DNA from 2 places in the Pseudoalteromonas sp. SWXJ133 genome. Region 2 is predicted to be linked to the other one. Evidence: predicted binding sites of a transcription regulator. Region 2 holds the regulator's gene; the other holds the start of a gene.
The links. Region 2 encodes MetJ, which represses methionine synthesis genes. Its sites were predicted from a motif close to TAGACGTCTAGACGTCTA; they were not measured.

Region 1: the regulator MetJ is predicted to act here: its motif matches at 2,920-2,937, upstream of I6F40_RS04615 (methylenetetrahydrofolate reductase).

Annotation. Positions count from the first base shown of each region.
Region 1 covers NZ_JADYXJ010000004.1:117,412-128,563, reverse strand. Annotated here, with positions in the region: gene I6F40_RS04625 (DUF3581 domain-containing protein) at 1-327, shown strand, start outside; gene I6F40_RS04620 (DEAD/DEAH box helicase) at 503-1,750, shown strand; gene I6F40_RS04615 (methylenetetrahydrofolate reductase) at 1,920-2,876, opposite strand; gene I6F40_RS04610 (M16 family metallopeptidase) at 3,136-6,018, shown strand; gene cysE (serine O-acetyltransferase) at 6,216-7,034, shown strand; gene I6F40_RS04600 (hypothetical protein) at 7,050-7,736, shown strand; gene xseA (exodeoxyribonuclease VII large subunit) at 7,769-9,103, opposite strand; gene guaB (IMP dehydrogenase) at 9,239-10,708, shown strand; gene guaA (glutamine-hydrolyzing GMP synthase) at 10,974-11,152, shown strand, end outside.
Region 2 covers NZ_JADYXJ010000019.1:16,312-27,463, forward strand. Annotated here, with positions in the region: gene metL (bifunctional aspartate kinase/homoserine dehydrogenase II) at 1-800, opposite strand, end outside; gene metB (cystathionine gamma-synthase) at 806-2,053, opposite strand; gene metJ (met regulon transcriptional regulator MetJ) at 2,343-2,663, shown strand; gene I6F40_RS13730 (malic enzyme-like NAD(P)-binding protein) at 2,746-3,987, opposite strand; gene rpmE (50S ribosomal protein L31) at 4,675-4,890, opposite strand; gene priA (primosomal protein N') at 5,121-7,307, shown strand; gene I6F40_RS13745 (SPOR domain-containing protein) at 7,328-7,855, shown strand; gene hslV (ATP-dependent protease subunit HslV) at 7,935-8,453, shown strand; gene hslU (HslU--HslV peptidase ATPase subunit) at 8,465-9,793, shown strand; gene I6F40_RS13760 (gamma-butyrobetaine hydroxylase-like domain-containing protein) at 9,853-10,227, shown strand; gene I6F40_RS13765 (methyl-accepting chemotaxis protein) at 10,253-11,152, opposite strand, start outside.

The DNA.
Region 1 (11,152 bases), on a different contig from region 2:
TTTCCGCATGTAATTATTCCATTAATGGGCAAGCAAGAGGTAATGATAAACCCTGCTCGTCCGATGGTAATTTACGAATCAATGCTTATCAATCTTGATAATCTTGATATTACAGAACCAGAACTTGAGTTTGCAGAGCCTAGTTTTGAGTATGCCGGTAAGCGCGGGAAAATTACACTACGTTTTAACCTGTTAGAAAACGGCGTTAAAGTGGGTAGTGGTGAAAAGCATATGGTAGTTTCGGGTATACGCGAATACTGCCAAGCAACAGTTGACGATTTAATAGCGTTTTACAACGAGCGTAAAGCGACACTAAAGCCAGCTTAAAGCTACAGCAAACTATAAAAGGCGCTAAATACAGCTGTTATTTAGCGCCTTTTTTATCGGTTTTAAGAGTACAGCTAGATTAGCCGAGGGATTGGATACTTTTCTGGATTGGTTAATTTACGCAGTACAGTAATATGCGTACAATAGCGCTCTTTGTTATTTTAAAGCTAAGCCTATGTCTGCCACTACGTTCTCATCACTTAATCTCGACCCGTTATTATTAACTGCGATTGAGCAAAATAATTACACTCAACCTACCGCAATTCAGATTAAAACCATTCCGCCTATTTTAGCCGGAAGTGATGTAATGGGCAGTGCACAAACAGGCACAGGTAAAACAGCTGCTTTTGTTTTACCGCTGTTACATAAGCTTTTAAATACACCTAAAAAAGATGAACCAGGCATTGCTCGTGTTGTAATTTTAACGCCAACACGAGAACTGGCTCAGCAAGTATTTGCAAGCTTTGAAAAGTACGCACAAGGCACCAATATAAATGGTGCTTTAGCTTATGGGGGCGCAAGTATTGGCCCACAAATAAAAGCCCTTAGAACGGCTCAAGTTATTGTGGCAACGCCTGGGCGTTTACTCGATCATATAGTTAAAGGCAGTGTGGTACTTTCAAGCGTAGATTCGTTAGTGTTTGATGAAGCCGACCGCATGCTTGATATGGGCTTTATTGACGAAATAAGACGCATATTGCGCCATATTCCTGGCGATCGCCAAACCTTACTATTTTCAGCTACGTTTGATGACAGTGTGTTTGAGCTCAGTAAAAAGTTACTAAAAAATCCAGAGCTAATTGAAGTTGATAAACGTAACTCAGCAGCCGTTGAAGTAGAACAAATTATTTATTCGGTAGATGAGGACCGCAAACGCGAGCTTGTTTCGCACATGATAGGCATGAAAAACTGGCGCCAAGTGCTTATTTTTACTCGCACAAAACAAATGGCTGATCAGCTCGCTAAAGAAATGTGTAAAGACGGTTTAAAAACCGAATCAATCCATGGCGACAAATCGCAAGGCGCACGCGACCGTGCTCTGCAAAACTTCAAAGAAGGTATTACACGCGTACTTGTTGCAACCGATGTAGCTGCGCGTGGTTTAGATATTTCTACACTTAGATACGTAATTAACTTTGAACTACCGTACATTGCTGAGGATTACGTCCACCGTATTGGCCGTACAGGTCGTGCTGGTGAGCAAGGGCTCGCTATGTCGCTGGTAAGCCTTGACGAGCAATGGCTGCTTGAAGAAATAGAAGTACTACTCGATACGCGCTTAACACCGCAATGGTTAGAAGGCTACGAGCCTGATCCGAATAAAAAGCCAAAAGATAATCGTAAAAACACCAATAAGTCGCGAAAAGATCGCGATAAAAAGCGCATCACTGGTAAAAGAGAGCCAAGCAGACGCCGTAAGTAAAAGACGTTTGTAAGTTGAGTTTTTATCTTGGGCAATACATGTATTTTAAGTGCTAAATTATATTTAATCAGACCCAATAAGCGCATTGAATTAAATGTTATTCATAAAAAAGCAAGCCATTAGGCTTGCCAAGAAGGGTGTGAATTTGTTTTAGCCTTGGCTTTAAGCCCTAAGCTATTAGCTTTTCGGCTAGGTTTAATTCCATTGTTGCCTTTAATAAACGATATAAGTTAATTGACGCGTCAATTTCTTCTTTACGGTTTGTTAAGCTTTCAATATTTAATCCCAGCGGTACATCTAAATGCGCACAGCTTTTTATTATTAAGTCGAGGTTTTCGCGGCAAATACGCACTGATTCGCTTAGAGTATTGTCTGCATCAAGCATGCGCCATTTTGTAGCTTCTGGCACTGAAATACCCAACCATTGCATAAAGTCTAAGGTTTTTTCGCCGCCGCACGGGGTAAACGTTAATATAATACGTTGAGGTGTAATACCTTGTGCTTTACATGTACGCGCGTAGCTAGTAATTAGCTCTATAGTCGCTTGTGCGTCGTAAACAGCTTGCGATATAAAAAACTGACAACCTTGTGCCGTTTTTTTTATTAATCGTTCATGCTCATTTCGTTTGCTTGAATGGCGCTCAGCAATAGTAACGCCACCTAAAAAGAAATCATCTGATTGCTCAGCCAATGCTTTATATGCATCTGGCAGGCTTAGCTTAATATCGCCTACCGATGACGGGCTACCTACTAAAACTACATTTTGTAAATCGTAGTCGTTTTTAGTTTCACTTAACCAATCTTTAAATTCACCTACGCCACGCTGCGCCACACTTTTATAAGTAATTACATCTTGTGCAGATAAATTACGAATTAAATGGCTGTATTCACGCGGATCAACGGTTTGTTTAAACGCAAATGGGCGCGCTTGGTTTGTACGGCTGCTTTCGTCTTGAATGTCGTAAATTATTACGCCGTCGTATTCAATTTCGTGTAAGCGAGCTAATAGCTTTTCTGCAATGGTTTTTAATTGCGCTTTATCGGTGCCAATTTTAGGCGGCGTAGTACCAATAAGATAAACACCTTGTTTGGTGTCCTCTATTTTCTCTTTTAATGATAAAGCCATAATCCTCATTCCAGCCAAGTGCGTGTTGATGGATTTAATATAGCAGCCATTTAGACGTCTAGATAGATTTATTTAATGAAAGTTTTTCAACTTAGATGAAGAATATTCATACTGATAATTTAATAAACGGGCTGATTGACACAGTTGTTTACATAAAAAATGGGCTAAAGCTCTTATATTTACTCGCTTTAAGGCATAATCGAGAGTGAGTTAGTATTAAATTTGACAATAAATTTGCTCAATTTAAAAAGGGACAACAATGAAATTTAAATTATTAGCAACCAGCTTAGCGGTATCGCTGGCGTTAACCGGTTGCGCCATGCAGCAAAACCAAAGCACGCAAACAACAGCACAACAAGAACAAGTAAATAAAGCTGATGATCGTGTTTTTTCACAAGATTACTTAATTGAAGAACTAGAAAACGGCTTACGCGTAATGGTTGTTAAAACCGATTACCCCGATGTCGTGTCGCTGCAAATTCCGGTATCGGTTGGATCGCGTAACGAAGTTGAAGAGGGCAAAACAGGTTTTGCTCACTTTTTTGAACACATGATGTTTAAAGGCTCACAAAAATACCCTGAAGATGTGTATTCAGACATATTAAAAAATTCAGGTGTTGATAACCGCGCGTACACAACAAACGATTACACCAACTACTATTTAAACTTTTCAAAGCAGCATCTTGATAAAGTACTTGAGCTTGAAGCTGATATTTTTCAAAACTTAACCTACACCGAAGAGCAATTTAGAACCGAAGCACAAACGGTAAAAGGTGAGTACTTAAAAAACAACGCGAGCCCAGTTCGTAAATTATTAAGCGCTGTACGCGAAGAAGCGTTTGATAAGCACACGTATAAACACACCACTATGGGCTTTTTTAAAGACATAGAAGCGATGCCCGATCAAATGGCGTACGGTAAAGAGTTTTTTGCTAAATTTTATAAGCCTGAGTATGTATCGATTGTAATTGTGGGCGATGTAGAGCCAGAAGAAACAATGGCTATGGTTAAAAAGCATTGGGGCAGCTGGAAAAAAGGTAACTACGTTGCTGACATTAAGGCAGAGCCTGTGCAACAAGCACCAAAATATTTGCACCAGCAAGATGAAGCGCTACCAGGGCATTGGTTGCTTGTATCGTACAAAGGCGCTGCGTGGGAGCCTGCTAAAAAAGACAGGGCAGCACTTGATTTAATCTCACAGCTTTATTTTTCAAATAATTCAGATTTATATCAAGAGCTAGTGGTCGACAAACAAATTGCCAGCCAAATGTTTACCTATAACCCAGAGACTAAAGATCCGGGTTTATTACACGTATTTGTTAAAGTAGAAAACGCAGACGATTTAGCCACTGCGCGCGATGCCATTAACCGCACTTATGCAAAAGCACGCACAGAGCTTGTTGATGAGCAAAAGCTGAGTGATTTAAAATCAAACCTTAAATACAGCTTTATTAATGGTCTTGATTCATCGCAAGCGATTGCATCAACCCTTGCCAGTTACATGCATTTTGAGCGCGATCCTGAGGTTATAAACCAGCTGTATAAATCGGCAGATAACATTACCAGCGCAGATATTAAAGCCGTTGCTAATAAATACTTTACTGATAACGCCCGTACCACATTAACGATGTCGGCACTTGATAAAGCCCCAGGGTTTGAGCAAGAAGTTGATTTAAATGCGCTTACTGCAAAGCTTGAACAAGCACCAGCGACACCTGTATTTAAAGTGCTTGATAAAACCAATAGCTCGCCATTAATTGATGTTAACTTTTTATTCAATACCGGTGCGGCTGCCGACCCTCAAGGTAAAAAAGGCGTTGCTGCGTTAACTGCGGCTATGCTTGCACAAGGCGGTTCGCAGGCGACAAGCTATAAAGATATTCAAAAAGCACTTTATCCGCTAGCGGGTAGCTTTGGTTATCAAATAGATAAAGAAATGCTGTCGTTCCAAGGGCGTATTCATAAAGATAATGCGGTGCAGTGGTATGCACTTGTGAGCGATCAATTACTAAACCCAGGCTTTAGAGACGATGACTTTAAACGCCTCAAAAAAGAAATGATCGACGGTATTAAGTCAGGTTTGAAAGCATCTAACGATGAAGAGCTAGGTAAAGAAGTTCTATACAGTGCGCTTTACAAAAATCACCCTTACGAAAGCTACAACTATGGTGATATTTCGGATTTAGAAGCGCTGACCCTTGATGATATTAAAGCGTTTTATAACAGCGAGCTTACGCAATCTAAACTCACGGTTGGCTTAATTGGGGCTGTGCCTGCAAAACTTAAAGCTAAAATGATGAGCGATTTTGCAACGCTACCAAAAGGTGATCAAAGCCGTTTAAGTATTCCTGATGCACCAGTGCTTAAAGGTCATCATGCAACGATTGTAGAAAAATCGGCACAATCGACTGCGGTATCGTTTGGTTTTCCTATTGATACAATAAGAAGTAGCGAAGACTGGACAGCCCTTTGGCTTGTGCGTTCGTACTTCGGTGAGCACCGTAGTTCTAACAGCTTTTTATATGAGCGCATTCGTGAAACTCGCGGGATGAACTATGGCGATTACGCATACATTGAATACTTTCCACGTGGTATGTTTCAAACCAAGCCTGATGCAAACCTAGGGCGCTCTGAGCAAATATTTCAAGTGTGGTTACGCCCACTTCGCTCTAATAACGATGCGCACTTTGCAACACGTACCGCCTTGTTTGAGCTAGATAAGCTAATTAAAAATGGTATAAGCGAAGATGACTTTGAAGCAACGCGTAACTTTTTAATTAACTTTGTGCCGCAAATGGTTGCAAGTCAAAACCGCCAATTAGGTTACGCACTTGATAGCGAATTTTACAACACAGATAGCTTTGTAAGTTACGTAACTAACAAACTTAAAACGCTAAGCGTTGCTGATGTAAATCGCGTTATTAAAGAAAACTTACAAACAGACAATGTTCAATATGTGTTTATAACCGCAGACGGCGCTGATATGCAAAAACGTTTAGCGCCTGAGCAAACATCGCCAATGGTTTACAACACTAATAAACCTGCTGAGTTGGTTGCTGAGGATAAAGTGATTGCTGATTATAAATTAGCAATTCCTGCAAAAAATATTGAAGTGATGAAAGTCGATAAAGTATTTCAATAATTTAAGTGGTTTTTAAGCGTTAAAATAATGCTTCGGTGCTATAAGCACCGAGGCATTTTTATTATTTAATAATGAAACTTAATAAACAGTTATACCTAATAACCAGAACAAATAACTAAGGGATTAACACCTTAGTGGTTAAATCCGTTAGACTTGGGAAAAGGCTATTTTATATCAACTTAAGGCAGTGCAGTATTATGCGTCATGCAATTTGGCAACAGCTTCGCGACGAAGCTAACGATGTAGTAAAACGTGAACCATTATTAGCAAGTCATGTTTATTCATGCATTTTGAATCATGATTGTTTAGGTTCGGCATTGAGCTTTATTGTTGCTAATAAGTTGGCTGATGCGGTGGTATCTGCATTCACTATCCGCGAATTGTTCGACCAAGCATTTGTAAAATGTGACCGTATGCTCTCGTTTGTTGCTGAGGATATTAAAGCGGTAAAAGACCGCGACCCTGCATCAGAAACCTATCTTACGGTTATATTAAATCTAAAAGGTTTTCATGCTATTCAGGCGCACCGTTTGGCTAATTGCTTGTGGCAACAAAACCGCAAAGAGCTAGCGCGCTTTATTCAAAGCCGTAACTCTGAAGTGTTTGGGGTCGATATTCACCCAGCATGTAAAGTAGGTAAAGGCATTATGTTTGACCACGCAACTGGTATTGTTATTGGTGAAACAGCAGTAATTGAAGATAACGTATCAATTTTGCAATCTGTAACGCTTGGCGGTACGGGTAATGAGCAGGGCGATCGTCATCCTAAAATTAGAGCGGGCGTGTTAATTGGCGCCGGCGCTAAAGTACTTGGTAATATTGAAGTAGGTGAGGGCGCACGAATTGGTGCAGGCTCTGTTGTACTTAGCAATGTTCCACCACATACAACCGCTGTTGGCGTACCAGCTAAAATTATTGGTCGACCGGATTGTGAGTGTCCGGCACAAAGTATGAACCAAAACTTTTTGACTCAACAAGAGCCAGAAAACGCATCGCATACTAGCGCAATGCTGTAGCCTTAGGTAAAAATAATGTCTAATAAAAGTAACTCACTTTCAATGTTGCTAAGTTTTATTGCTGGTGTGGGGTTGGCTAGTAGTTACTTTTTGTTTTTTAATAAAATATCTAATGACGCATATCCTCAGTCAGAAAATACGCGTCAGAATGTTACTATTAAAGTCAGTAGCAATAATAAACTTAGTAGTCATGATGTTAGCAATGACTCAAACCTAAATAGCGCTTTAATTACGGCCAACCAAAATGCTACACGGCAATTTGTTGAACAAGAGTATACTCAGCAAATAAGTACGCTTACCGACGAACTTGCCGTTAAAACCAAGGAACTAAAGCGTGCCGAACAACAATTAAAGTCAACTCAGTTAGCGCAATTAGATGATGTTGATTTTTCTAAGCAACTTGATGAAAAATTTGATAATGAAAGTGAAAATACTCAGTGGAGTTATGAAATAGAAACGGCGCTTACCGATTTTTTAATTACCAGCAACTTGAGTAACTCAGCACAGTTAAGTGATTTGGAGTGCAAGCAAACACTGTGTAAATTTGTGATTGTTGCTGAGCAAAGTAATGAGCAAGGACATGCGCAGTGGCGTGAGCTTAACGATAAGCTAACAGCAATGCCCTGGTGGCAGCAATTTAAGCTAACTACATCAAGCTCTAACGACGAGAAAATAGAGTTTGTAGTAAGTATCAAAGAATAAGTATACGCACTTTATAATGTTTTTTAACAGCCTTAGCTATGTACTTGTGAGTGCACCACGCCGTCAACAAATTCTGTAATTAGCGTGTCGCCAGCTTTTACATCTCCTACCGATTTAACCACTTTGTTTTTCTCATTTTTTGTAATGCTGTAACCACGTGCTAATACGTTGAGTGGGCTTACTGAGTCTAATCTACTCGCTTGTAACGCCAAATTATTATTAGCTTGTTGCAATTGATGTTGTATAGCCTGATTAAGCCTTGCTTGTATTTGCGTAAGTTGATGGCTTGCTGTAGCGAGTTTTTTGTCGGGTGATTGGCGCATTAAGCGCGGCGTTAAGTTATTGAGTGTGCGTTCTTGCTGGTATAAACGATTACGCATAGCTTGTTGCAGTGCAATGCTTAGCTCATCTAAGCGTTGTGATTTTTGATTGAGCTGATTACGCGGATGACACAAATTAAGACGATGCTGTAACTGCGTTGCTAGTGCGCGTTTGTCGGCAATACCGTGCTTAAACGCGTTAGATAAACGATTAACTAATTGCGTTACCTTATTGTGTAACTCTTGCGTATTTGGGCTTACAAGCTCAGCTGCGGCTGATGGAGTCGCTGCACGAACATCAGCAACGTAATCGCTAATAGTGGTATCTATTTCGTGGCCTACCGCACTTACTATCGGTAATTCACTTTTGAAAATAGCGCGGGCGAGCTGTTCGTGATTAAAACACCATAAATCTTCAAGTGATCCGCCGCCTCGCCCTAAAATAAGTACGTCTACTTCATCACGAGTGTTGGCTAATTCAATTTGGTTAATTAAATGCACGTGCGCTTCTTTGCCTTGTACCATAGCAGGGTAAATAATGACTTCTAGCTGCGGTGCACGGCGTTTGAGCACCGTTAAAATATCTTTTATAGCAGCGCCGGTTGCTGAGGTAATAACACCAATGCGATTAATATTTTGGGGTAATGGCTGTTTGTGAGCAGAGCTAAATAATCCTTCGGCGGCTAAACGCATTTTAAGCGCATCAAATTCTTGTTTTAGCTGACCTTCGCCTGCGGGTTCCATATGCTCAACAATAAGCTGGTAGTCACCGCGAGGTTCATAAAGCGATACACGCGCTTTTACTGTAACTTGTGCGCCATTTACAGGGCGGTAGCTTTGGTTGCGATTATTGCCTCGCCACATTGCGGCTTTAATTTGTGCTTTATCGTCTTTTAACGAAAAGTACCAATGTCCAGATGCAGGGGTAATAAAGTTAGAAATTTCGCCCGTGAGCACTAAAGATGCAAAACCTTGCTCAAGGATTGTGCGAATTTCTCTATTAAGGCGTGAAACGGTGTAAACCGCCTGCGAAGGCTTCGAAAACATAAAAAACAACCTAAAACTATTTATTGCACTACTTTATCATAAATATTTGCGAAATATTATTTACTCATGCCAACAACGCTGTTAAAATTTGGCCGCAATTCCTTATCTTAGATCCACATGTGAGAAGTTGCCAAAATGCTTAGAATCGCTAAAGAAGCTCTTACCTTTGATGACGTACTTTTAGTACCTGGTCATTCTACTGTTTTGCCACACACGGCAAATATTTCAACTCGCTTAACGCGTGGTATCAAACTTAACTTGCCGCTTATTTCAGCATCTATGGATACTGTTACAGAAGCTCGTTTAGCTATTGCCCTTGCGCAAGAAGGTGGTCTTGGTTTTATTCATAAAAACATGACTATTGAAGAACAAGCGAAAAACGTACGTAAAGTTAAAACCTACGAAGCAGGTATTGTTTCATACCCTGTAACGGTTACTGCCGATTTAACAATTGCAGATGCAATTGAGCTTTCGCACGAAAAAGGTTTTTCAGGCTTTCCGGTTACCGATAGCAATAATGTGCTTGTAGGCATTGTTACTAGTCGTGATATGCGTTTTGAAACTAAGCTTGAACAGCCTGTTTCTACCGTTATGACTAAAAAAGAAAAGCTTGTTACCGTTAAAGAAGGCGCAGCACGCGAAGAAATTTTAGGCTTAATGCACGAACACCGCATTGAAAAAATCCTTGTTGTTGATGATGAATTTAAACTTAAAGGCATGATCACAGTAAAAGATTACCAAAAAGCCCAAGACAAACCTGACGCATGTAAAGACGACCAAGGTCGTTTACGTGTAGGTGCAGCTGTAAGTGTTGGTGCAGGTACTGATGAGCGTATTGCTGCATTAGTAGAAGCGGGTATTGATGTTTTACTTATCGATACATCGCATGGTCACTCTCAAGGTGTTATTGACCGTGTTACTAAAACACGTAAAGAGTACCCAGACTTACAAATTATTGCAGGCAACATAGCAACAGCTGAAGGTGCGATTGCACTTGCTGATGCGGGTGCCGACGCAGTTAAAGTAGGTATCGGCCCAGGCTCTATCTGTACTACACGTATTGTTACCGGTTGTGGCGTTCCACAAATTACCGCTATTTCAGATGCTGTTGAAGGCTTAAAAGGTCGCGACATTCCTGTTATTGCTGATGGTGGCATTCGTTTTTCTGGTGATATTGTTAAAGCACTTGTTGCTGGTGCATCGTGTGTAATGGTGGGTTCACTGCTTGCTGGTACTGAAGAAGCACCAGGTGAAGTTGAATTATACCAAGGCCGTTATTACAAATCTTACCGTGGTATGGGCTCATTAGGCGCGATGGATCAAAAAGAAGGTTCATCAGATCGTTACTTCCAAAAATCAAACGAAGCAGACAAGTTAGTACCTGAAGGTATTGAAGGTCGCGTAGCTTACAAAGGTCCTATTGCAACGATTATTCATCAGCAAGTGGGCGGCCTACGAAGCGCTATGGGCTTAACGGGTTGTGCAACAATTGAAGAGCTAAATACAAAACCACAATTTGTACGTGTTACTTCAGCAGGTATGGGTGAGTCGCACGTTCATGATGTGCAAATCACTAAAGAAGCACCAAATTACCGCTTAGGTTAAGCAGCGTAATTAATTTAATATACTGGGCTTGCTTTGCAAGCCCTCTTTTTAGTCGTTTATATAAATACCAATTGCATTAATAAAGTGGTCAATTATTGCGACAGATAAATGGCTCAATAACGAGGCAAAAATTTCGATTTTTAGTTTCTTCTAAATAAGAAGTTTTTAACGTGGTTAGAGAGTTATTTAGCCTGCAAGAATTAGTAATGTTTAATAAAATTGGTATTCAAAGCGGCATTTAGCATCAGACTTTACGAGATACTCCATGAGCAAAGATATTCACGATTCACGAATTCTCATTTTAGACTTTGGTTCACAATACACTCAATTAATCGCCCGCCGTGTGCGTGAAATTGGTGTTTACTGTGAACTTTGGGCATGGGATGTGACTGAAGAGCAAATCCGCGAGTTCAACCCACAAGGTATTATTCTTTCTGGTGGTCC
Region 2 (11,152 bases):
TTAATATCTGTGTTTTTAAGAGGCGATAGTGTTTTTGCATGTAATACAGGGTTACCCAAACGAGCTAATAAATTAGCCTGCCCACGGCAAATTTTGCCGTATTTAATCGCTTTTTGTACCTTGCGAGGATCAGTGCTATACACCCCCTGTGTATCAGTCCAAATACATACTTGCTTAGCATTGCAATAATTTGCAAGTAGTGTTGCACTGTAGTCACTCCCATTTCGGCCAAGTGTTACAGTCTCGCCTTTGATATCTGCGGCAATAAACCCAGTAACAACATTTATTTTATCAGGAAAAATTAACTGCCCACATTGCTGCGTATTTTGTGCATGCATTAATTCACCATTATTTAAGGTAAAAAGAGTGCGAGCATCTTGAGCGCATGCCTCAATATTTAGCTGCTGTAAATAAGTAGCGAGTAAACGTGCTGACCACAGTTCGCCATGTGCAAGTAATGCAGCCTCTTTTAGCTGCTCAGCTTGAGCAAGTTCTGCAATATAGCTAAGTTCGATACTTAGTGTTTTAAGTGCACTTCGTTTTAAATCGGCTTCTAATAGCTGCTCTATTAAATCACTTTGATGGTTATTTAACTGCAGTAAAATATCAGCGACAGCTTGCGTGTCTTGCTGCTGATAACTTTGCCACAACGACACAAGTGTATCTGTAGTTTTACCTGCAGCAGACACCACAACACAGTCGCCCGTCTGAGTATGCCCAATAATTATTTTAGCTACGCTTTGATAGCGCTCACTAGAGCTTAAGCTTGAACCACCAAATTTATGTACACAATTGACCATATTAATCACCAAAGCGCCGGACGGGCTGCACTTAATTTAACGTTACCACCAGGAGTGCCTGCTCCTTTGCCTACACGGCCAACATTTTTATTTTTCCCTGGTTTTACAAGTTCAAACACTCGTTCAAAATCAGCGACTAAATCGTGTATATCTTCAATACCTACCGAAATACGAATAAGCGTATCGCCCACACCCGCCTCTAAACGTGCTGTTGCCTCCATACCTGCGTGCGTCATAGTTGCAGGGTGACAAATTAAGCTCTCTACGCCACCTAATGACTCAGCTAAACTAAACGTTTTAAGGCTAGTTAAAAATGCCGCAGCGTCGTTTATATCGCCTTTAATATCAAAACTAACCATGCCACCAAAACCAAGTTGCTGTGCTTTAGCCAGCTCATGTTGAGGATGTGACTCAAGACCTGGGTAGTAAACTTGGCTTACATATTCAGAGCTTTCAAGGTACTTAGCTATTGCCAGTGCATTTTCTTGATGCTGCCTTAGGCGCACATTTAAAGTACGTAAACCACGAAGCGTTAAATAGCTATCAAAAGGCGCACCCGTAATACCAATGTTATTAGCCCACCAAGCAAGCTCATCGCCTAACTCTTGTGTTGCGGCAATAACAGCGCCGCCTACTACATCTGAGTGTCCGTTAATGTATTTAGTGGTTGAATGCACCACAATATCTACACCAAATTTAATAGGGTTTTGTAAAGCCGGCGACAAAAACGTGTTATCTGCGGCAACCAAAGCTCCGCATTGCTTAGCCACATCGGTAACCGCTTTAATATCTGTTAAACGAAGTACTGGGTTACTTGGGGTTTCTATCCAAATAAGCTTAGGTTTAATTACTAAAATTTGTTGAAGGCTTTCTTCTTTTGTTAAATCTAATATTTCGAGCTTTAGTAGCCCGCGTTTTTGTAAAGATGTAAATAAACGATAGCTGCCACCATAACAATCATGCGGAATTACTAACGTATCGTCACTATTAAGTAGCTGAGTAGCTAAATGCACGGCAGCCATGCCTGTAGCTGAAATTATGCCACGAGCGCCACCTTCAAGCTTAGCAAGCGTCTCAGCTAAAATATCACGATTAGGATTACCGCTACGACCATAATCATACTCACGCTTAGTATCAAAGTCGGCAAACGAATAAGTAGTCGATAAATAAATTGGCGGTACCACCGCACCATGATGTTTATCAGCATCAACGCCGTTACGTACAGCAATGGTCGCTTTGTTTTTTTCGCTCATATTCGTCACCTGATTAATTTGGATGTTTAGACGTCTAAAAGAGTAAGTTATCCGTTTTGATAAGTCAAAGTATTTTAAAGCTCTAGATGGCTAAAAGTAGAAGAGGCCTCTGCGAATAACACATTTTAGCTCATAAAAGTGTGCTTATCTTTACACCTACAATAGGCTTATTAAGATAGATCGGTATCTATTATTTGACTATCTTTTTTAAATCGATAGAATTTCACGCATATTTACACGCTTTTTATACCGTGTGAGAAATTAATAATCTGAGGCAACGATACATCTTATGGCTAAATGGAATGGTGAGTATATTCACCCATACGCAGAACACGGTAAAAAATCAGAGCAAGTTAAAAAGATCACCGTTTCGATCCCGCTAAATGTATTAAAGGTATTAACTGACGAACGTACACGTCGTCAAATCAATAACCTTCGCCATGCTACAAATAGTGAATTGCTATGTGAGGCATTTTTGCATGCTTTTACTGGCCAACCTTTACCAAATGATGATGACTTACGTAAAGATAACGCCGAAAAAGTGCCAGAAGAAGTTAAAAAAATAATGCAAGAAATGGGTCTAGAAGTACCCGTTTTAAACGAAGAATAAATATTACAAAGATAAAAAAACCTCAGTAATTACTGAGGTTTTTTTATGTCTAAATTTTATTGCATAGCTCTACTATATAGATTTACTGCATATAGTTTTCAGGTAGCTCAATTTGTGCAACACCTGACTCAATAGCAGCAAGTGCAACAGCTCTTGCTATACGCGGCAGTAAACGTGGATCCATTGGTTTTGGAATAATATACTGCGCACCAAATTCTAGTTTATCTACACCAGCGGCTTTTAAAACTTCTGCAGGTACTGGCTCTTTGGCAATACTTCGAATAGCATCTACTGCAGCAATTTTCATTTCATCGTTAATAGCGCTTGCACGTACATCAAGCGCACCACGGAAAATAAACGGGAAACATAAAACATTATTAACTTGGTTAGGGTAATCAGAGCGCCCTGTTGCCATGATTAAATCATTGCGTGCGCCGTGCGCAAGAGCAGGATCAATCTCAGGATCTGGGTTTGAACATGCAAACACAACTGGTTTTGCAGCCATTAGCTTTAAATCTTCAGCCGCTAATAAGTTAGGGCCAGAAACACCCACAAATACATCTGCATCTGCAATTACATCTTGCAATGTACGCTTATCGGTATTATTAGCAAAAAGCTGTTTGTATTCATTTAAGTCATCGCGGCGGGTATGAATAACACCTTTGCGGTCAAGCATATAAATGTGTTCACGCAGTGCGCCACACTTAATTAACAGCTCCATACACGCAACAGCGGCAGCGCCTGCACCTAAACATACAATAATTGCATCTTCAATTGACTTACCTTGTACTTCTAGCGCATTTAACATACCAGCAGCCGTTACAATGGCAGTACCGTGTTGATCGTCATGAAAAACAGGAATGCTACAACGCTCTATTAATGCTTTTTCAATTTCAAAACACTCTGGTGCTTTAATATCTTCAAGGTTAATGCCACCGAATGTGTCGGCAATATTGGCAACCGTATTAATAAAGTCTTCTGTTGTTTTGTGCTTAACTTCAATATCGATAGAATCAAGCCCTGCAAAACGTTTAAACAATAACGCTTTACCTTCCATTACAGGCTTAGACGCTAAAGGACCTAAATTACCAAGGCCTAGAATTGCAGTACCATTAGTAATAACCGCAACCATGTTACCTTTACCAGTATATTTATAAGCATTTGCAGGATCTGCAGCTATTTCACGTACAGGTTCGGCAACACCTGGGCTATACGCAAGTGCAAGATCATGAGCCGTTTCAGCTGGTTTTGTAAGCTCAATGCTAATTTTACCTGGTACGGGATGTGAGTGGTAATGTAGTGCTTGTTCACGAAAGTCAGACATAACGCGATTGTATCCTGCAATTTAAGTTAAAGTGAGAGATGGAGTCTTGGGGTACGATACCCTTATTATTTTTAAATTCCAAGCAATATCAGGTCTATCCTGTTATATGCTATATCCTTTAATTTTAAGAGGTTTTTCAGTAACTTTGCAGGATTATATCGACATTTAATAAATAAAAATTCACCTAAAAAGTAAGTTTTAAGGTGCTTTTATACCTATCAAAATCTTATAAAATGTATACTTAAAGTAACAGCATAAACTTAGAATAACAGCCTACTACCCTACTTTAAAAACAGATAAGCCCACGTTAGCTACTTTTATCAACCTAGTTAAAAATTGTACTATTTAAAATATAGAGAATATCTATCGATTTGTCTGTAAAGGATTATGCATACTCAGAATAAGAATAGGAAATAGTTATGCAAAAGGAGGGGATAGTTAAAATCAACGAAATAATACCAATCTGCTTATATATGGGGTCTATTTAACGTTAAGAAAATTACGCTAGAACTAGGCAAAAATTTTTGTATCTAGTTGTTCTAAATAAAAATTTTTAACGACGTTATAGTGCAATTTAATTCGTTAAATTGCTCAAAGATTTATGTAGGTTGGTTTAAGATAATAAATAACAAATTTTAGACACAAAAAAAGCACCCTAAGGTGCTTTTTTTAACTAAACAGCAATAATTACTTCTTGCTGGCAAGTGCACCGAAGCGCTTGTTGAAGCGATCAACACGTCCGCCAGTGTCTAAAACTTTTTGCTTACCAGTGTAAAACGGGTGACACGCAGAACATACGTCTAAGTGAATGTCTTTACAAAGAGTTGAGCTAGTTTCGAATTTATTTCCACATGAACATGTTGCAGAAATTACTTCGTACTTAGGGTGAATACCTTCTTTCATAGGAACCTCTAGTTAAGGCCGCATCGCTCTCCAAACCCGGAGTTTGGCACCATACGTCGTTAAAACAAATTTGTTGGTGGCGGATTTTATCCAACAACCTCCCCCCACACAAGTATTTATTTATATTTTTGCCAAAAAAGTGAACAATCTCTGTCTCAAGCGCTATTGCTAGTAGGTTTTTAGCGTTATTTTTAGTACATTACAGCATTAATTTTACGGGTTGAGTTGTTATGAGTTTTGTTGAAGTTGCTATTAAAGTTCCGCTTCCACGCACCTTTGATTATAAAATAGAAGAACAGCTCAGTGGCTTATCAACTCCTTTACTACCTGGCATACGGGTTTTGGTACCTTTTGGTAATCAAAAAAAAGTAGCGGTTGTTTTGGGTATTAAAAGCAGTACCGACATCCCTTTAAATAAAATTAAAAATATTATAGAGGTAATAGACGACGCCCCTATTTTAAGTGCCCAGCATTTAGAACTCCTTAGCTTTACTGCCCGCTATTATTGCTATCCATTAGGCGAAACTATTCATATAGCGCTACCTAGCGCACTTCGCCAAGGTGAATCGCCTGATAAAACCAGTATTAATATGGTTGCCCTGACAGAAAAAGGTGCAAAAGTACCGTCATTAAAAGCTAAAACACAGCTCAACCTATTAAAGCAGTTATCGCAATCAGGTAAGTCATCATTAACTGAGTTAAAAGCACTGGGCTTTAGTAAAAAAACAATAGATAGCCTAATAGATAAAGAACTCATAACACAAACTATTGAGCACGATAACCAATGGCAAAGTGTTGCTCCAACCGTTGGTAGTAAACCAGTGCTTAATAAAGAACAAGCGGTTGCTTGCACAGCTATAAATCAAAGTACTGGCTTTAGCTGCTTCTTATTAGAAGGCGTAACGGGCAGCGGTAAAACCGAAGTGTATTTACAGTGCCTAGAAGAAGTACTCAAACGTGGCGAGCAAGCCCTCGTACTCGTGCCCGAAATCGGCCTAACACCACAAACCGTAAACCGTTTTCGCCGCCGCTTTCCTGATACACCCATTATGCTTTGGCACTCAGCACTTACCGACAACGAACGTTTACAAACATGGCGTTTTTGCGAAAAAGGCAGTTGTGCGATAGTTATTGGCACACGTTCGAGTATTTTTCTGCCATTTTTAAAACTCGGTATGATTGTTGTTGATGAAGAACACGACTCGTCATTTAAACAGCAAGATACCCTTCGTTACCATGCTCGTGATTTAGCCGCTTACAGAGCTTTTCAGCATAAAATTCCGCTTATATTAGGCAGCGCCACACCCGCGCTTGAAACACTACACAAAGCAATTAATAACAAATACCAGCTATTAAGTTTAACCGAGCGTGCACAAACAGCGACTGACAACCAGTTTAAGTTACTCGATATGAAAGGTCAGCCCGACCAAGCAGGTATTGCACATGCAAGCCTTGCTACTATGCGTCAGCACTTAAATCGCGGTAAACAAGTTATGGTATTTTTAAATCGCCGAGGTTTCTCACCCACCCTTATTTGCCATGAGTGCGGTTGGTTGAGCGAGTGTAAACGATGCAGTACCAGCGCTACATTTCATAAAGCGATTGGGCAAATGATCTGTCATCACTGTGGCGACCAGTACCCTGTCCCTCACCAATGCCCTGACTGTGGAAGTACGCAAATATTTCCTAACGGTAAAGGCACAGAGCAAATTGAAGAGTTTTTATCGACCGAGTTCCCTGATACACCCGTTACTCGTATAGACCGCGATTCAACTCGCCGTAAAGGTAGCCTTGAAAAAGCACTTGATGAAATAAACCTAGGGGGCGCACGCATTTTAGTGGGCACACAAATGCTTGCCAAAGGCCATCACTTTGCAGATGTGAGCCTTGTTATAATTTTAGATGTAGATAGCGGCTTATACTCATGCGACTTTAGAGCAACAGAACATTTAGCGCAATTAGTCACCCAAGTAGCGGGGCGTGCTGGACGTTCAGGAGAGCCTGGTCAAGTGTTATTACAAACACACTTTCCAGAACACCCTCTTTTGCAAGACTTAGTTAATAATGGTTACCAAGACTTTGCCCGCTTTGCACTGAGTGAGCGCGATGATGCTGACTTACCGCCCATTACAAATATGGCCATTGTGCGTGCACAAGGACATAGTATTAAACTAGTAGTCGATTTTTTGACGGATTTGGTTCCTGTGAATGGGGTATCTGGTATACAATTGCTCGGTCCGATCCCTGCCCCACTTGAAAGAGTCGCAGGTATGTATCGTTTTCAATTGCATATTCAAGCGCAAGATCGTCGCATATTACATCGGTACCTTGCGCAAATGGTTGATTATTTAAGTACCAGTAAACTTGCACAAAAAGTACGCTGGAGCTTAGACGTAGACCCTATAGACATGATTTAGGTTAAGGCCAAAATAACACCATGGCACAGCACGATTATATTAATAAAAAGCCTGCAGGCAGAAACAGTAAAAAAAACGCACCCGCTAAAAAACCATTTCCTATTCTTTTAGCCGTTATAGCCATCTTACTTGTAGGCGGTTTTGCCTACACACTATGGTTTATAAAAAGTAATGCCGATCCAAAACTTGTCGAAAAACAAGCTAACCCCACTGCACCCGCAAAAGTAGAAGTTGTTATTCCACGTACACCGGAATTTATTAAAGAAATTAGAAACCACGAGATTCAAGTTGAAGTAAAAGAACTTGAGCAAAAAGGTCCTTATGTTATGCAATGCGGTTCGTTCAGAACTCATGCACAAGCTGAATCGTTAAAAGCTAAAATCGCATTTGCAGGGCTCATTTCTGAGATAAAACAGGCTGAAGGCAGCAATGGTACTTGGTATAAAGTACGTTTAGGCCCTTATAAAACCAAACGCCAAGCCGAAAGCGATAAAAACAAACTTAAACGTGTAAAAATAGTCGGCTGCGGAATTTGGGGCTGGACTTGAAAATAAACCATTCACCCATATAACCTCATCATAATCGTTTTTTACGAGTTGCCTCTGCAGCTCGATGATGAGGAATAACATGACTACAATCGTAAGTGTTCGCCGCGGCGACAAAGTTGTAATTGGCGGCGATGGCCAAGTTTCACTTGGTAACACCGTAATGAAGGGCAACGCCCGCAAAGTTCGACGTCTTTATAATGGCAAAGTAATCGCTGGTTTTGCCGGCGGTACTGCTGATGCCTTCACTCTTTTCGAACGTTTTGAAAGCAAATTAGAAATGCACCAAGGTAACCTAACTAAAGCCGCTGTAGAAATGGCTAAAGATTGGCGAAGTGACCGTGCACTTCGAAAACTCGAAGCGCTGCTAGCCGTAGCAGACGAAACAGCCTCTTTAATTATTACCGGTAATGGTGATGTAGTTCAGCCAGAAAACGATTTAATTGCAATTGGTAGTGGTGGTAACTTTGCGCAATCAGCTGCAACCGCCCTTTTAGAAAATACAGATTTAAGCGCTCGTGAAATAGTAGAGAAAAGCTTAACTATTGCAGGCAACATCTGCGTATTTACTAATAACTTCCAAACAATCGAAGAATTATAATAGGAACTATTATGTCTGATATGACCCCAAGAGAAATTGTTCACGAGCTAGATCAGCATATTATAGGTCAGGCTAAAGCTAAAAAAGCAGTCGCTATTGCGCTTCGTAATCGCTGGCGCCGCATGCAATTAAATGAAGATTTACGCAGTGAAGTAACCCCAAAAAATATATTAATGATTGGTCCAACAGGCGTAGGTAAAACAGAAATTGCCCGCCGTTTAGCAAAACTAGCTAACGCACCGTTCATTAAAGTAGAAGCGACTAAGTTCACTGAAGTTGGTTATGTTGGTAAAGAAGTAGATACAATCATACGTGACCTCGTTGATGTTTCAATTAAAATGACTCGCGAGCAACAAACTAAAAAGTTTAAACATCGCGCCGAAGAAGCAGCAGAAGAGCGTATTTTAGATGCACTTTTACCCCCTGCTAAAGATCAATATGGCGAAAGCCAACGCGACGATACTTCATCTACTCGCCAAGCATTTCGTAAAAAATTACGTGAAGGCCAATTAGATGATAAAGAAATTGAGATTGACTTAGCGCAAGCTCAATCAAACGTAGAAATTATGGCGCCTCCTGGTATGGAAGATATGACCAACCAGTTACAAAGCATGTTTCAAAATATGGGCGGCGATAAACGCACTAAACGTAAGTTAAAAATCAAAGAAGCCTTCAAACTATTAACGGAAGAAGAAGCCGCTAAATTAGTAAACCCTGAAGAGCTAAAAGAACAAGCTATTTTTGCAGTAGAGCAAAACGGTATTGTGTTTATTGATGAAATAGACAAAATTTGTAAACGTGGTGATTCTTCAGGCCCTGATGTGAGCCGAGAAGGTGTTCAGCGCGACTTACTACCGCTAATCGAAGGCTCAACAGTAAACACTAAACACGGTATGGTTAAAACAGACCACATGTTATTTATTGCCTCTGGTGCGTTCCAAATGTCTAAACCATCAGACATGATCCCTGAGCTACAAGGTCGTTTACCGATTCGAGTAGAACTTGAACCACTAACTGCTGATGACTTTAAACGTATTCTTACAGAGCCGCATGCATCGCTTACTGAGCAACAACGAGAGCTCCTTAAAACTGAGCAAGTAACGATTGAGTTTAGTGATGATGCTATTGAGCGTATTGCTAAGGCTGCGTGGCAAGTTAACGAGAAAACCGAAAACATCGGTGCTCGTCGCTTACATACTGTGATGGAAAGATTGATGGAAGAAATTTCATACGATGCTTCTGAAAACGCAGGTTCATCGCTTGTCATAGACGCCGCTTATGTTGAGAAACATCTAGGTGCGCTTGTTGAAGATGAAGACTTAAGTCGCTTTATTCTATAAAACGAATATAAACGTTATACTAAAAGCCTCCGCATGGGGGCTTTTTAATGAGATAAAAAATGAAACACGTAACAAAAGTGCATTACCACAGAGTGAGTAAAAACCTAGATGTTTACTTTGACGACGATAGCCAAGCAGTATTTAGCTGTGAATTTTTACGCGTTCACTCCCCCTCTGCTGAAGTACAAGGTCATGGCTCTGGCCCTATGAAACTGGTTTTAAATAAGCAATCAGTCGGTATAAAAAACATAGTTCCTGTTGGGCATTATGCACTGCGTTTAGATTTCGATGATGGTCACAATAGTGGACTGTTCAGTTGGAGTTACTTTGAAAAACTACAAGCGCAGCAAGAAACATTAAGCGATAAATATTCAGCACGCGTAGCTGAGCACGAGCAAAGCAAAGACAGTGTACCAATAAAGTTCATCCCTTAAACTTTATTGGTCACTTTTAGCAGTATTACACTTTAAACTTATCGATAGCAGTAAATAAAACACGCGCCTGCTCTGATACTTCTACGCTTGTTTGTGCATTACTTTCAGCATTCCCTGATGCCGTTTGTGCAATATCACGGATCCGAACAACGTTTTTATTCACCTCTGAAGCAACTTGGCTTTGCTGCTCAATTGCTACGGCAATTTGCGTACTCATTTCCATGATAGTTTTTACATCATCTGTAATTGAACCCAGTAACGCCCCAGTTTTCGTAGCCTGTGATGCACTTTCATCGCCTTGCGTTCGACAATCAAGCATAATACTGACAACTTCCTGAGTTCGCTGTTGTAGTGTATTTATTATACTTTCAATTTCACTTGTTGACTCCTGTGTGCGCTGTGCAAGCGTTCGCACTTCATCAGCAACAACTGCAAAGCCTCTGCCATACTCACCAGCTCTAGCGGCTTCAATTGCTGCGTTTAGTGCGAGTAAGTTAGTCTGATCTGCAATTGAGCGAATAACATCAAGCACAGATCCGATCGTTTCACCGTCTTTCTCAAGCTGAGATACAACAGTTGATGCATTATCTAACGAGTCCGATAACCCTCTAATATGCTTAATTGTGTTTTCGACTTCAGCACGACCTTGCTGCGCGCTTATATTAGTAGATTCTGCTTTTTTTGCTGCTGCTTCTGTATTTTGTGAAATGTCTTGGATAGTTGCTTGCATTTCAGTCGCTGCAGTTGCAACCATATCAGCCTCTTCTAATTGCTCTTGCATGCCAGAGCTTGTTTCGGTAGTACTTCTTGATAAATGTTCTGTTGCAATGTTTAACGTACTTAATGCGCCATTCACTTCGTTGATTAAGTTATTAAAATCACCAATTAAGCTGTTAAAATCAGCACTCATAATGGTAATTTCATC